Regions from separate parts of the Enterobacter cloacae complex sp. HYC042_NIDB genome, predicted to be linked through region 1. Evidence: predicted binding sites of a transcription regulator. Region 1 holds the regulator's gene; each other region holds the start of a gene.
What was found. Region 1 encodes CRP, which controls carbon source genes, mostly activating them, when cyclic AMP is high. Its sites were predicted from a motif close to ATGTGANNNNNNTCACAT; they were not measured.
Positions count from the first base shown of each region.

Region 2: a site for CRP is predicted at 1,447-1,464, ahead of ydfZ (putative selenium delivery protein YdfZ). Genes of this name have one in related genera too.
Region 3: a site for CRP is predicted at 2,554-2,571, ahead of rhaS (HTH-type transcriptional activator RhaS). Genes of this name have one in related genera too.

Region 1 covers NZ_CP109650.1:4,502,928-4,507,959, reverse strand. Annotated here, with positions in the region: gene argD (bifunctional acetylornithine/succinyldiaminopimelate transaminase) at 1-742, shown strand, start outside; gene OKF39_RS21645 (YccS/YhfK family putative transporter) at 739-2,826, opposite strand; gene crp (cAMP-activated global transcriptional regulator CRP) at 2,884-3,516, opposite strand; gene OKF39_RS21635 (OsmC family protein) at 3,828-4,232, shown strand; gene OKF39_RS21630 (IS4 family transposase) at 4,366-5,032, shown strand, end outside.
Region 2 covers NZ_CP109650.1:2,362,255-2,367,286, reverse strand. Annotated here, with positions in the region: gene ydfG (bifunctional NADP-dependent 3-hydroxy acid dehydrogenase/3-hydroxypropionate dehydrogenase YdfG) at 1-33, shown strand, start outside; gene OKF39_RS11380 (GntR family transcriptional regulator) at 125-811, shown strand; gene OKF39_RS11375 (universal stress protein) at 845-1,276, opposite strand; gene ydfZ (putative selenium delivery protein YdfZ) at 1,564-1,767, shown strand; gene OKF39_RS11365 (mannitol dehydrogenase family protein) at 1,811-3,274, opposite strand; gene OKF39_RS11360 (MFS transporter) at 3,496-4,863, opposite strand; gene OKF39_RS11355 (Zn-dependent oxidoreductase) at 4,936-5,032, opposite strand, start outside.
Region 3 covers NZ_CP109650.1:78,314-83,345, reverse strand. Annotated here, with positions in the region: gene rhaA (L-rhamnose isomerase) at 1-932, opposite strand, end outside; gene rhaB (rhamnulokinase) at 929-2,398, opposite strand; gene rhaS (HTH-type transcriptional activator RhaS) at 2,700-3,536, shown strand; gene rhaR (HTH-type transcriptional activator RhaR) at 3,610-4,458, shown strand; gene rhaT (L-rhamnose/proton symporter RhaT) at 4,459-5,032, opposite strand, start outside.

The DNA of each region.
Region 1 (5,032 bases):
CTTCGGTCCGAAACCAGCCGACATTATCCACGTGCCGTTTAACGATCTGCACGCGGTGAAAGCGGTGATGGACGACCACACCTGCGCGGTGGTGGTGGAGCCGATTCAGGGCGAAGGCGGCGTGACCGCGGCAACCCCGGAATTCCTGAAAGGGCTGCGCGAACTGTGCGACGAACATCAGGCGCTACTGGTGCTTGATGAAGTGCAGTCCGGGATGGGGCGTACCGGAGAGCTGTTTGCCTACATGCACTACGGCGTGACGCCGGATATTCTGACCAGCGCGAAAGCGCTCGGCGGCGGTTTTCCGGTGAGTGCGGTACTGACGACGCAGGAGATTGCCTCTGCGTTCCACGTCGGGTCTCACGGCTCGACCTACGGCGGTAACCCGCTGGCGAGCGCCGTGGCGGGTGCCGCGTTCGACATCATCAACACCCCTGAGGTGCTAAACGGCGTTAGCGCGAAACGCGAGCTGTTTGTGCAGCATCTCCAGCAGATTAACAATAAGTACGACGTCTTCAGCGAGATCCGCGGCATGGGGCTGCTGATTGGTGCGGAACTTAAGCCGCAGTACAAAGGCCGCGCGCGCGATTTCCTGCATGCCGCCGCTCGCGAAGGGGTGATGGTGCTCAACGCCGGGCCGGACGTGATGCGTTTTGCGCCGTCGCTGGTAGTGGAAGAGAAAGATATTGACGACGGGTTAACCCGCTTTGCCGCGGCGGTCGAGAAGATCGTAAAAGGCTAATACTCGGTTCGCTTTAACCGCCGCGTTAACCAAATGCCGTGATGCGGGCGCTGACGCCATGCCACCGACGAAATGGTGTGCATGGTGTTCAGATGTCCCAGTACGCGCTGCAAATGCTGCTCCAGGGTGCTCATCGGCCCGTGGGTCAGCGTCTCCGGTGCCTCCAGAATGTTCGAATCCCCCGACTCGCCCGGCGCGTCATACTCCAGACGCTGCTGACACCGCTGCAGGGCAATTTCACAGGACTGCAAATAGCGCTGCGCCAGATCCGGCGTCAGCATCGTGTGTTCGCGCGCCAGCGTGGTCATGGCGTTAATGTGCTCGACGATAAACTGGCTGTGCGTGACCCACAGCTTCATATCGGCAAGATAGTGTGAGTTAAAGCCCGGCTCCTGCATCGCCTGGTTGAGCGAGTTAAACAGGGCGTTGTGCGCCTGGTTGACCTTCATCCGCTGATACGCCAGCGGGGAGGGCTGCGGATCGTCGCTCAGGATCAGACGAATGGCCTGCTGATCAGCCTCCAGCGCGTCGTGGGCGTTCTGCCTCAGCAGCCCGCTCTGCCACTGCGGCCACAGCCAGACCATGCCGCCAAAGGCAATCAGGCAGCCGATCAGGGTATCAATCAGCCTGGCGACAATAAACTGTTCGCCGTTAAGCGTCAGCAGCTGAAGGGTATATACCGCCGTCACCGTAAAGCCCACCATCGCCCAGCCGTAGTTTTTGCGAATGATTAGATAGCTTACCAGGGTGATCGCCAGCATGCCCGCCAGGGTATAGCCCTCGGGCACGTGAAAATGCAGCGTCACGCCCGCAATAATCAGCCCCGCCATCGTGCCGCCTGCCCGGTGCAGAATGCGCACCCGCGTGGCGCCATAGCCGTTCTGGGTAACAAACAGCACGGTCATTAAGATCCAGTACGGTTTCGGCAGGTGGAGCGCCATGCCCATCAGGCTGGCGATACTGAGCATGACGCTAATCCTTGCAGCGTTGCGCAGAGCGGAAGATTTCAGAGACAGGTAGCTTCTCAGCGCCGGCAGCAGCGGCAGACGTTTCTGTTTATCCGCCATCAGGTCACGGGAATAAAGCGGGCGCTGGGTGCGCAGCACGCGGGCGATGCGGCTGAAGTGCCAGGCGGCAAACTGGCCGACCGGGTTATCCGGGTGCTGACGGGCGATTTTCTCCAGCGCGCCGAGCTGTTTGTCCATGTTAAAGCGCGTGGGGTAGCGGTGGTAGAGAATATCATCGGCCAGCACCCGCAGGCGCGCGGAGACGGTTTGTGCGTTCCAGCGGATCACCGCTTCGGCATGGCTGCGCTCAACCAGCTTTTGCACCTCCTGCGGGTGGTGAAGGCTAACGGAGATATGCTCCTGAAGATCCAGCCCCACCTGGAAGGTGCGCAACAGCCGTTTATATTCGTGGTTCTTGTTGGCGGCGAGCATATGCAGCTGCTGATAGCACTGGCTTATCAGGTCTACCACCTTTTGCTGGCGCGTCAGCAATGGCGGTAAGGATTTTTCCGGATCCGTATGCTGGGTGAGCAGGGTGTATTTGGCTTCACAGTAATCCGCAAGCTGCACGTAGAGCAGGCTCAGAGATTCGCGCAGCGGCTGCTCCCGCCACAGCCAGAACCAGAACCAGTTAAACAGCCCGTACCACAGCGTGCCGAGGGCGTAGATCAGCAGCGGCTCCCACACGGGCATATTACCGGCGAGGCTCAGGGTGAAGATGGCCGCAATGAGTGACGCGGGAAGCAGCCGGGCATGGAGCGAGCTGATTTCGGCGGTGACGCCGAGGGTCATCGCCAGCACGGTCAGGATCAGCGGCAGGGGAATATCGCGAGCCAGCAGAAGCTGCACCGCGAGGCTACAGCCAGCAAACAGCGAGCCGCCAATTATCAGACGTTTGAAAAAGCGTTTATGGGGCGTGTCCAGACCGGCAATGTTGCAGCAGGCGGGGACGAGAGAAAACAGCAGGCCCTGCTGAAGATGTCCCAGGATCAGGCCCACGGCCACGGGAAGACACAGCACCAGCGTTTGTCGTAGTGCGTAGTTAACTTCCGGGTGATAGATCAGCCTGCGCCACATGGGGAATAGAGACAAAAACGGCGTGACACCTCGCGATGGCACGCCGTTTAGGCAGGATTAACGGGTTCCGTAAACCACGATGGTTTTACCGTGGGCGGAGATCAGGTTTTGATCTTCCAGCATTTTCAGAATACGGCCCACCGTTTCGCGGGAGCAACCGACGATCTGACCGATTTCCTGACGGGTAATTTTAATTTGCATGCCGTCCGGGTGGGTCATCGCGTCTGGCTGTTTCGCCAGGTTCAGCAGAGTCTGCGCGATACGGCCAGTCACGTCCAGGAAGGCGAGGTTACCCACTTTCTCTGACGTCACCTGCAGACGGCGCGCCATCTGGGAAGAAAGACGCATCAGGATGTCAGGGTTAACCTGAATCAGCTGACGGAATTTCTTATAAGAAATTTCAGCCACTTCACATGCTGTCTTTGCACGAACCCAGGCGCTACGTTCCTGGCCTTCTTCAAACAGGCCCAGTTCACCGATAAAATCGCCCTGGTTCAGATAGGAAAGGATCATCTCTTTGCCTTCCTCATCTTTGATCAGCACTGCCACCGAGCCTTTGACGATGTAATACAAGGTTTCCGCTTTTTCACCCTGGTGAATCAGCGTGCTCTTCGATGGGTACTTATGAATGTGGCAATGAGACAAGAACCATTCGAGAGTCGGGTCTGTTTGCGGTTTGCCAAGCACCATGCGCTGTTATCCTCTGTTATAAGCTGTCACCAGAGTCATCAGATGCATCCGGACTCTGGGGTTGCAATCGAATTCTTACCCATACCCTGGGAAGTCGGCTGTCGTAACGTTTCGCAGCCAGTAAAGTTTGATGTCCTCTGCATACATGTGTAACGTCAATGTATTACTGTAGCATCCTGAGTGTTTTAGCATAGCTTTTGCCGCGTGTCTCCTGGTGTCTCGCTTCAGCATGATGCAGGTCGCCTTCCATTGCGAGAAATGTAACGCACGCGTAATCTGTCACCAAAAATGCAACGTTGGAGTTAATGAATATGCAAGCGCGCGTGAAGTGGGTTGAAGGTTTAACGTTCCTGGGCGAGTCCGCATCAGGACACCAGATTTTGATGGATGGTAACTCCGGCGATAAAGCCCCAAGCCCAATGGAAATGGTGCTGATGGCGGCAGGCGGATGCAGCGCGATTGACGTGGTGTCGATTCTGCAAAAAGGCCGTCATGACGTGACGGATTGCGAGGTTAAACTCACCTCAGAACGTCGCGAAGAGGCGCCACGCCTGTTCACCCACATTAATCTGCACTTTGTTGTCACCGGGAAAGAACTGAAAGACGCGGCGGTCTCACGCGCGGTGGATCTCTCTGCGGAGAAATACTGCTCTGTGGCGTTAATGCTGGAGAAAGCGGTAAAAATCACCCATTCGTATGAAGTGATCGAGGCTTAATTATTGGGGCATCGTGCGTGTTGATGCCCTCACCCTAACCCTCTCCCACGGGGCTGAGGGTTCCCCAGAAAAATGAAAAGCACGATGAAGTGTGATCTACTGGTTGCGCTAACAAATCAGAAGAGACCTCATCGTGCCTTTACAGACAGTCTGCCAGAAATTTTTCTCCGCGTCTTTATCTGACATTCACAGCTTCCGGGTTAATGTCCTTGTTTCCATGGCCGTCGCGCTCACCCACGGCGCATCCCTGACCCTGACCAGCCTGGGGCGAACCCTTCCCGGCAGGGCGCACGTCAAAAATAAAATTAAACGTGTTGACCGTGCCCTGGGTAATGCCGCCCTTCACCGTGATATTCCCCGCATTCAGCACCTGCTCACACATACCATCACCTCCCTGATGCCCTTCTGCGTTATCGCTGTCGACTGGACCGGCTGGCATGACAGGAACTGGCATCTTCTGCGGGCAAGCCTGGTCTGTAATGGTCGTTCACTTCCGCTTATGAGTGAGGTTGTCCCCGCAGAGCTGGCGCAGAACAGTGATGTCCAGTGCCGCTTCCTTGACCGCCTGCATGCTGCCATCCCGAAAGATAAAGCCATTACCATCCTTACGGATGCCGGCTTTCGGACAGACTGGTTCCGGCATGTAAGTCAGCTGGGCTGGAGCTTCACTGGCAGAGTCAGGGGCTGTATCAGCTTCCGGCTGGACGGAGATAAAAAGTGGATGAAAATCAGCGAGCTTGAGGCTACCGGGCAACCGGTCTGCGTGGGTTACGGTGTCCTGTCCCGTAAACACCGTATCC
Region 2 (5,032 bases), 2.1 Mb from region 1:
AGTTTTGCCGGACTTAGCGTCCATCGTGGCTAAATAAGCCCTTCCCGGCCCGCGGGCCGGGTCTGTTTCGGGTTATAAAAGAATGGTAGTATGTTCGGGCTAACTCTCTGAGAAATGACAACTCATGGCCGCTGAATCGCAACTCAACCCCACCCAGCCCGTAAACCAGCAAATCTATCGCATTTTGCGACGTGATATTGTCCATTGCCTGATCCCACCGGGAACGCCGCTTTCTGAAAAAGAGGTCTCCGTGCGATTTGACGTGTCCCGTCAGCCGGTGCGTGAAGCGTTTATTAAGCTTGCGGAGAACGGCCTGATTCAGATCCGCCCGCAGCGCGGCAGCTACGTGAACAAAATTTCACTCTCACAGGTGCGCAACGGCTGTTTCGTACGCCAGGCGATTGAATGCGCTGTGGTGCGCCGTGCCGCGACGCTCATTAATGACAACCAGTGTTACCTTCTGGAGCAAAACCTGCATCAGCAGCGCATTGCGATTGACCGTAAACAGCTCAACGATTTCTTCCAGCTTGATGATGAGTTTCACCAGAAGCTGGCGCAAATTGCAGACTGCCAGCTGGCCTGGGATACCATCGAGAATATCAAGGCCACCATTGACCGGGTGCGCTACATGAGCCTCGATCACGTCTCCCCGCCGGAAATGCTGCTCCGCCAGCATCACGATATTTTCAGCGCGCTGGAAAAACGCGACCCGGACGGCGTGGAAAAAGCGATGACCCTGCATCTGCAGGAGATAGGCGAATCCGTGCAGCTTATTCGTCAGGAAAATAGCGAGTGGTTTAGCGAAGAGTGATATTTGCCGCCCTTTTCGCGGGCGGCACCGTAATTAGCGAACGACTAACACCGGAATTGTGGCGTAGCGCAGAATAGATTCCGCATTTGACCCCAACAGATGGGTGGTGATGCCCGGATTTTTTGACCCGATGACAATCACGTCATATTCCCCTTCTTTGCTCAGCTTGATAATTTCATCGCGGACGCTGCCAAAACGAACCAGAGTGTGAATATTCTCCGGGGAGATATCGAACAGTCGTTTTAACTCGTTCATTTTCTTCCCGGATTCTGCGCTCATATACTCTTCAAACTTTTTAATATCGGCGTTGAATCCGCGCAGCAGAGACCGACTGCTGGCAGGCAGAATATTGACCAGGGTAATCGACGCGCCCTCGGCCTTTGCGAGGTTAGCCGCGTGGCGAACCGCTTTGTCGCTTAAATCCATTTCAAACACGTCAACAGGCATCAAAATCTTCTTATACATAAGCCTGACTCCTTATTCCGATGAAGGGTTATTTCCTGCAACCAGAATGGCATCGGGAATATAAACCAATCCTCAACGCTTACCCGTAGAAACTATCAATAAGTGAAAATAACGGTCTGCTTTGTAAATTGCCGTCGTGAAGCGTCAACGCCCCATGTATAAAGAAAAAAGTGTGAGTTTGATCAAAAACAAAAACATGACTGGCAGACAGGCGTATTTATAGTGCCCCGTGAGCGGCAAAACCTGAAATAGCGCCGTAACGGAAAGTTTAGAGAGGAGAAAATACCATGATGACATACGACCGTAACCGCAATGCAATCACCACCGGCAGCCGCGTCATGATTAGCGGCACCGGCAAAACCGGCGTGATTAAGGCGATTCACAGCGACGGGCTGGATGCCGCGCAGGTGCGCCGTGGCAAAACGGTGGAAGTGGAAGGATGCGAAGGTAAGTTCGAACCAATTGAACTGATTCGTCTGGGTATGCACTAAATTGTGCGCCGACATGCCGCCGCGAACGGCGGCATGTGTTGAATTACAAATGCGCCACGTACTCCGCCACCGTGGTCTTAGCCCCCTTCTGCAGCAGCGTCTGATACGCGCTCATCACGGCATCTGTAAAGGCTTTTTCTCGCGGCAACTCTTTCCCAAAAATGGCCTCAATGCCGAGCAGCGCGTTAACCCGGCTTTCCCCTTCGGCACTTCCCTTCACCGCCGCCTGAATCACCGCCAGCTGCGGATCGCTCACGTCGATGGCGTTCCCCTGCTCGTCCACACCGCCGACATAGCGCATCCACCCAGCCACGCCCAGCGCCAGCAGTGGGAAAGGCGTCTGGTGCACCAGGTGCCAGCGCGCAGGATCCAGCATCCGCTGCGGAAGCTTCTGGCTGCCGTCCATCGCAATTTGCCAGGTACGGTGGCGCAGGGCCGGGTTACTGTAACGGGCGATCAGCAGGTCAGCGTAGCGTTCTAAATCGACGCCCTTCACTTTCAGGGTCGGCGCCTGCTCGTTAAGCATCAGCGCGTGCGCGGCGACGCGATAGTGTTCGTCTTCCATACACTCATTGATGTGCTGATAACCGGCCAGATAGCCCAGGTAGGCCAGGAAAGAGTGGCTGCCGTTGAGCATGCGTAGCTTCATCTCTTCAAACGGGATCACGTCTGAAACCAGTTCGGCTCCGGCTTTTTCCCATTCCGGACGCCCGGCCACAAAGTTATCCTCGATAACCCACTGGCGGAACGGCTCGCAGGCCACCGCCGCCGGATCGCGTACGCCGGTCAGCTGCGCGATTTTATCCAGCGTATCGGGTGTGACCGCCGGCACGATGCGGTCCACCATGGTTGACGGGAAGGTGACGTTAGCCTCGATCCAGTCCGCCAGCTCGCCGTCTACCGCCCGGGCGTACGCGCAGGTGACATTGCGCATCACGTGACCGTTCTCCGGCATGTTGTCGCAGGACATCACGCTAAACGCGGGCAGCCCCGCCGCTTTACGGCGCGACAGCGCTTCCACCACCACGCCCGGCGCGGATTTCGGCTGATGCGGGTTTTGCAGGTCGGCAACGATGAAAGGATGATCGAGCATCAGTTGCCCGGTTGCCGGAGAGTGGCAGTAGCCTTTTTCGGTGATGGTCAGCGAGACAATCGCCACCTGCGGTTCACACATTGCCGCCAACACGCTTTCCAGCCCGTCGACCTGCGCGTGCAGGGCCTTTTTGACTACGCCAACCACGCGGGACGTCCAGGCATCGGCAGACATTTCCGCTACGGTGTAGAGGTTATCCTGCGCCTTCAGGTCGGCAATCTGCTGCTCGCCGCCAATCAGGTTAACCTCACAGTAGCCCCAGTCGCTGCCGTGTTCAGCCGCGAGGATGTCCGCATACACCGCCTGATGCGCGCGGTGAAATGCGCCGAAGCCTAAATGTACAATGCGTGCTTTAAGGCTGTCGCGATCGTACTGAGGCAGCGTCGCGTTGGCCTGTAATAAGGTGTTTTCCATGATTAAGACTCGCTAATTAGAAAGCTGTGGATCGCTGCCGCCCCTAGTCCAGAGCAGCAGCGCCTGCTGACTACACCAACTAGAATGGCAGTCGGGGTAAAAAATTACTGCCATCAACCATACTGATACTGCCGTTTGAGTTTTTGATTTATATTAACTTTTGCTCAGGTGGTGTGACATAAACAAAAAGTTGTGTGATAAGTCACGAAAGATGTAAACCGCTAGCGTCGCGTGGAGACCGCGCCGTAACCCACGCGCTCTTTCGGCGCGGCCTCGGCGGCATCTTCAGCCGCGCTGAGGTCGCGGTCGCGGACTTCCGGCATCAGGAACGCCGAAACCAGCCCAATCACGGAATAGGCCACCAGCATGGCTACAATCGGCCACCAGGAACCCGTCATATTGCAGAAAATCCCCGCCAGTACCGGGCCAAAACCCACCGCCACCAGACCGCCCGCCTCCTTGGAGATAGCCATACGGGTAAAGCGATTTCGCGAGCCAAACATCTCCGCCATGGTGATATTTTCCAGCGCAAACAGCCCCAGCACGGCGAAGTTATGGATAACGATGATCGAGAGCATGATTGTCCCCGGCGCATAGCTCTTATCGACGATAATCGACAGCATCGGGTACGCCAGAATAATGGCGGAGATATTGAAGATAATGTACGGCAGCCTGCGCCCCACTTTGTCGGAAAGCCAGCCCAGCAGCGGGATGGAGATAAACCCGAGAATAGAACTTATCATCAGCGCGTCGGTGGGAATCGCTTTATCGAACAGCAGCGTCTGGACCAGATAACCCGCGAGGAAGGTCTGGATCAGCCCGGAGTTGCCCGCCTGACCGAAGCGCAGGCCGGTCGCCAGCCAGAAGGATTTACTTTTCACCATTGAACCCAGCGAGGTGTCCGGCTGCACTGTTTCTGCATCGTTTACTTTCTCAAAGATCGGGCTCTCCTTGAGGTTCATTCGCAGCCAGATGGCAAAGATCATCACCACGACGCTGGCAAGGAACGGCACGCGCCAGCCCCAGGCGAGCAACTGTTCACGATCGAGGGCGAAGAACATAATGGCCCAGATCGCCGTGGCGCTCAGCGTCCCGCAGTTAGTCCCCATCGCCACCAGCGAGGAGATGATGCCGCGTTTCCCTTTTGGGGCGTACTCCGCCAGCATGGTCCCGGCCCCGGAGATCTCCGCCCCGGCACCCAGCCCCTGAATGATACGCAGCGTCACCAGCAGTACGGGCGCAAAAATGCCGATCTGCGCGTAGGTCGGCAGCACGCCAATCAGCGTGGTGCAGATCCCCATCATGGTGATGGTGATAAACAGCACCTTTTTACGGCCAATGCTGTCGCCCATTCTGCCGAAGATAAAGGCCCCGACGATACGCGCGATGTAGCCCGCGCCGTAGGTTCCCATCGCCAGAATCAGCGCCATCGCGGCCGACTGTTCCGGGAAGAAGATTTCATGAAATACCAGCGCCGCCCCCAGCGAGTAGAGCTGGAAATCCATAAACTCCAGCGCGGTGCCCAGCCAGCCGGAAACGGCGGCTTTCACCAGATCTGAGGTAGTTCTTTGAGGTTGTGCTTGCGTCATAATGGCTATCTCTAAAGGTAAGATGCGTACCACTGAGAGCCCGTCTTCGCGGGCCCTTAACCGCGTGTAGGGTTATTGCCCGAACGTCAGTAAAACCTTGCAGCACTGCCGCTGGTCTTTTTCAAACAGTTCGATGGCGTCTGTTACATGGTGATAGTCAAAGGTATGG
Region 3 (5,032 bases), 300 kb from region 1:
TCGCTGGCAATCGCCTGGGTTTCGTCGTCCAGCAGGACCACGTGGTCGCTGTCCCAGCGCACCGGACGGCTGACGTGCAGCAGCAGGCGCGGCACGTAGAGCATGGCGGCGGAGATTTTGTCGGAGATGACTTCCGTTGGGTGGAAGTGGCCAGCATCCAGGCACAGCGCGGTCTGGCGGCTGGTGGCGTAACCCATGTAGAACTCGTTTGAGCCCACGGTGTAGCTCTCTGCGCCAATGCCGAACAGCTTGCTCTCCACCGCGTCGATATGGTGCGCCGGATCGAGCTTCTCGCTGATGGCTTCATCCAGCGCGGCCAGCAGGCGCTGACGTGGCGCCAGTCGGTCTACGGTGATGTCCTTCATGCCATCCGGGATCCAGATATTCATCACCGACGGCGTGCCAAGCTGCTCGCCGAAATACGCCGAGACGCGGCGGCTGGCCTTCACGTGGTCGATCCAGAACTGCCGGATTTCGTCGTTGGCGTGTGCAAGGGTAAACCCGTCTGCGCTCAGCGGGTGCGAGAAGCAGGACGGGTTAAAATCCAGTCCCAGCCGGTTGGCCTTTGCCCACTCCACCCAGTTCTTAAAGTGTTCCTGTTTGATTTCGTTACGCGCGACCGGTGCGTCGGATTCGAGATAAATCGCGTGCAGGTTCAGGCGTTTTGGCCCTGGGATGAGGCTCAGCGCCAGCTCCAGATCCGCACGCAGTTCGGTGGCGTTGCGCGCTTTGCCCGGGTAGTTACCCGTTGCCTGAATGCCACCCGTCAGGGAACCGCCCGGATCCTCGAAGCCGGCAACGTCATCACCCTGCCAGCAGTGCATGGAGACGGGCAGACGGTCGAGCTGGCGCAGCGCCTCTTCGACATCCACGCCGACGGCGGCGAAACGCTGTTTAGCCAGGTCCCAGGCTTGTTCAAGTTGAGTGGTCATGCGCAAAGCTCCTTAGTCAGTCGTTTTTGCTGAAACTGCGCCCGGTAGCGGGCAATGTCATGGCAGGGATTGGGGGTGAAGGTGGTCAGGCTGTTATTCGCCGTCACCACCGAACGGAAATCGTCGACGTTTGATAGTTCGTCCAGCGTCATCAACTGAATGCCAATGTTGCCGAGCGTGGAAGCCTCTACGGGACCTGCCACCACGGTAATGCCACAGGCATCGGCGCAGAGCTGGTTCAGCAACTGGTTCTGGCAGCCGCCGCCCACGATGTGCAGCTGGCTGAACGGTTTACCGCGAAGGTCAGCCAGTTCGCTCAGGATGTCGGCATAGAGCAGGGCGAGGCTGTCAAAAATACAGCGCGCCAGCTCGGCGGGGCGGGAAGGTACCGGCTGCCCCGCGTCAAAACAGGCGGCCTGGATCTCAGTGCTCATGTGCACCGGGTTAATAAAGCGGTCGTCGTTCGGGTTAATCAGAAAGGTGCAGGCCTTCAGCTTTTCGGTTTCCGCGATAAGCGCGGGCAGGTCGGTGACGTTCTGCTCTTTCAGCACCCGCTGGAGCAGCCACAGGCCCATGATGTTCTTCAGCACGCGGTAGCGTCCTTCGGCACCGCCTTCGTTGGTGATATTGGCGGCCAGCGCGGCGTCGCTGGTGTAAGGCGTTTTACTCTCAAAACCCATCAGCGACCAGGTGCCGGAGGAGAGATAGGCCGCGTCTTTGCTGGCGAGCGGCGAGGCAATGACCGCGCTTGCGGTGTCGTGACTGGCGACGGCGACAACGGGAATTTCATTCCCCTGCGGGCAAATCCACTGGCCGATGACATTGCCCGGATGGGTTGGCGCGCCGAACCAGGACGGCGAGGCGCCCGTCCATGCCAGCAGGTGTTCATCCCAGTTATCGGTGTTGATATTGACCAGCTGCGTGGTGGTGGCGTTGGTGTATTCCCAGTTCATGTTGCCGGTCAGACGATAGCTTAAGTAGTCCGGGATCAGCAGCGCATGCGCCACCTTTTCAACCAGCTCTGGCTGTTGCTCAACCATCGCCCGCAGCTGATACAGCGTGTTAAACGGCAGAAACTGAATGCCGCTGCGACCATAGATGTTCTCTTTGCCAAGCTGCGCGATGGCGTGCGCCATCAGCCCATCGGTGCGGCTGTCGCGGTAGGAGACGGGCAGGCCAACGCGTTCGCCGTGACTGTCCAGCAGCACGTAATCCACGCCCCAGGTATCAATGCCGATACTGTCGATGCGGATACCGTTTTCGCAGACGTTGTGAAGTCCGGTGCGGATCTCCGCTTCCAGCGCATCGATATCCCAGGTCACAAAACCGTCCTGTTTTTGCAGAAAATTGGCGAAACGGTGCATTTCGCGAAGCGTAAGGGTGTGCTGGTCACAGTCCCAGGTGGCGAGCATTACACGGCCGCTGGATGCGCCTAAATCGACAGCCACACAATGGCGAAAAGTCATGGTCGGGTCCTTTCTTAAGTCATTAGCGATGAGTGTAAGAAAGGGAAGAAATAGCCACCTTCTCGCCACTGACAGCCCAAATCTCGCGCTGGCAAGAAAGCAAAGGTGAACGTGAGGGAGTTCACAGTTTCCAGTAATGGCGGGGTTTGCAGGCAGTGTGACGCTGACCGCATTTCCCGATCTTTCCGCCTGTTTCTTGAAAAACCGGCAGCTTTTGCGCGGTTTACTGTCAAAAATTTAAGGTGAGCGTGGAGGGCCTTAATTACTATTTTGAGAACTTTTCTCATTGGTGGGGGCCGTTATGACCGTACTGCACAGCGTCGATTTTTTTCCTTCGGGGGCTTCTCCCGTCGCGATTGAGCCACGGCTTCCTCAGGCTGCGTTCCCGGAGCATCATCATGATTTTCATGAGATTGTGATTGTTGAGCACGGAACGGGCATCCACGTGTTCAACGGTCAGCCGTATACCATCAGCGGCGGTACGGTGTGCTTCGTGCGCGACCACGACAGACACCTTTATGAACATACCGACAACCTGTGTCTGACCAACGTGCTCTATCGTTCCCCGGACGCGTTCCAGTTTCTCTCCGGGTTGAATCAGCTGTTGCCGCAGGAGAAGGACGGCCACTACCCGTCGCACTGGCGGGTGAATCAATCCACGTTACAGCAGGTGCGTCAGCTGGTGAGCCAGATGGAGCAGAGCGAGGACGGGCAGGAGACGCACGCGATTGCCACCCGCGAGCTGCTGTTTATGCAGCTGCTGGTGCTGCTGCGCCGCAGCAGCTTGGTGGAAGGGATGGAAAATAATGACGCACGGCTGAACCAGCTTATGGCCTGGCTGGAAGATAATTTCGCTGAAGATGTCTGCTGGGAAACGCTGGCGGACGACTTTTCGCTCTCGTTGCGCACGCTGCATCGTCAGCTCAAGCAGCATACCGGGCTCACGCCGCAGCGTTACCTTAACCGTCTGCGCCTGATCAAAGCGCGTCACCTTTTACGGCATACCGACGAAAGCGTTACAGAAATTGCTTATCGCTGCGGTTTCGGCGACAGTAACCACTTTTCGACGCTATTTCGCCGGGAATTTAGCTGGTCGCCGCGCGATATTCGTCAGGGGAAAGACGCGTTGCTTCAGTAACGCGAGGGCAGTCACCGTTTTCAGGCCGCAAAAAAGCTAATAATGCCCGGTTATTCGCCGTAGAGGTTGTGGTGTGGCCGCTCAGTTAATTCTTCGCAAAGATGATTTTTTTGCCTCCGCGAGTCAGGCCGTCGCGGTGGCCGACCGTTACCCGCAAAATGTCTTTGCCGAGCACACCCATGAGTTCTGCGAGCTGGTGCTGGTGTGGCGCGGCAACGGCCTTCACGTCCTCAACGACCGGCCCTACCGCATCACGCGCGGGGATCTGTTTTACATTCGCGCCGAAGACAAACACGCCTACGCCTCGGTTAACGATCTGGTGTTGCAGAACGTCATCTACTGCCCTGACAGGCTTAAACTGAATGTCGACTGGGCGAGCAACATTCCGGGCATTCTGAATGCCGGAGGCGAACCGCACTGGCGCTTAAGCAGCAGCGGCATGGCTCAGGTGCGCCAGACGATTTCCCAGCTGGAGCAGGAGAGCCAGAAGAGCGACCCGGTGGCAAACCAGATGTCGGAGCTGCTTTTCGCCCAGCTGGTGATGACCCTGAAGCGTCATCGTTACGCCACGGATAATCCCTCCGCCACCACGCAGGAAGCGCTGCTGGATAAGCTGATCGCCCGGCTTGCGGGCAGTCTGAACAAGAGTTTCGTACTGGAAAAATTCTGCGAGCAGGAGCAGTGCAGCGAGCGCGCGCTGCGCCAGCAGTTCCGCACCCAGACGGGAATGACGATAAATCATTACCTGCGCCAGCTGCGCATCTGCCACGCCCAGTATCTGTTACAGCATACGGAGCTGATGGTCAGTGAAGTGGCGATGCGCTGCGGCTTTGAGGACAGTAACTACTTTTCGGTGGTGTTTAACCGTGAGGTGGGGATGACGCCGGTTCAGTGGCGTCATCGCAGTCGAAAAGCAGCGTAATCAGTTCGCCATGCCGAGGCCGACGATATTGGCCGCAATGATAATCACCACGCAGCCCAGGCTCAGTACGCCAACCGGACGACGTCCGGCGTTGTTCCACTCCTTCAGCACCAGCCCAACCAGACCGCCGCACAGCACGTAGAAGCTCATGTGCAGCATCCAGCTTATGTAGTCGTACTGCGGCGGAATGCTGGCGTGGCCCCAGGCGTAGAAGAAGAATTGCAGATACCACATCAGGCCGCCGAGCGCGGAGAGCAGAACGTTGGTGAGGATCAGCGGTTTTGCCAGCGAGAAGTCGGCTTTTACCGACAGGTTCTTCACTTTTGCCAGACGGATAAAGCAGAAACCGAGGTTTACCAGCGCGCCGCCGCCCATGATCACCACGTAGCTTGGCAGGGCAACATACAGCGGGTCAACGCCCAGCGCCGCAGCGGCGTCGTGCATCGGTTTGGCGGCGTTCATGGCGAACGACATGCCCGCCGAGAAGACCCCGCACATCACCGCCAGCAGCAGCCCTTTCTTCAGGTTGAACTCTTCGGCCCTGATGCCCATCTTGCGTTCTTTTAGCTGGCCT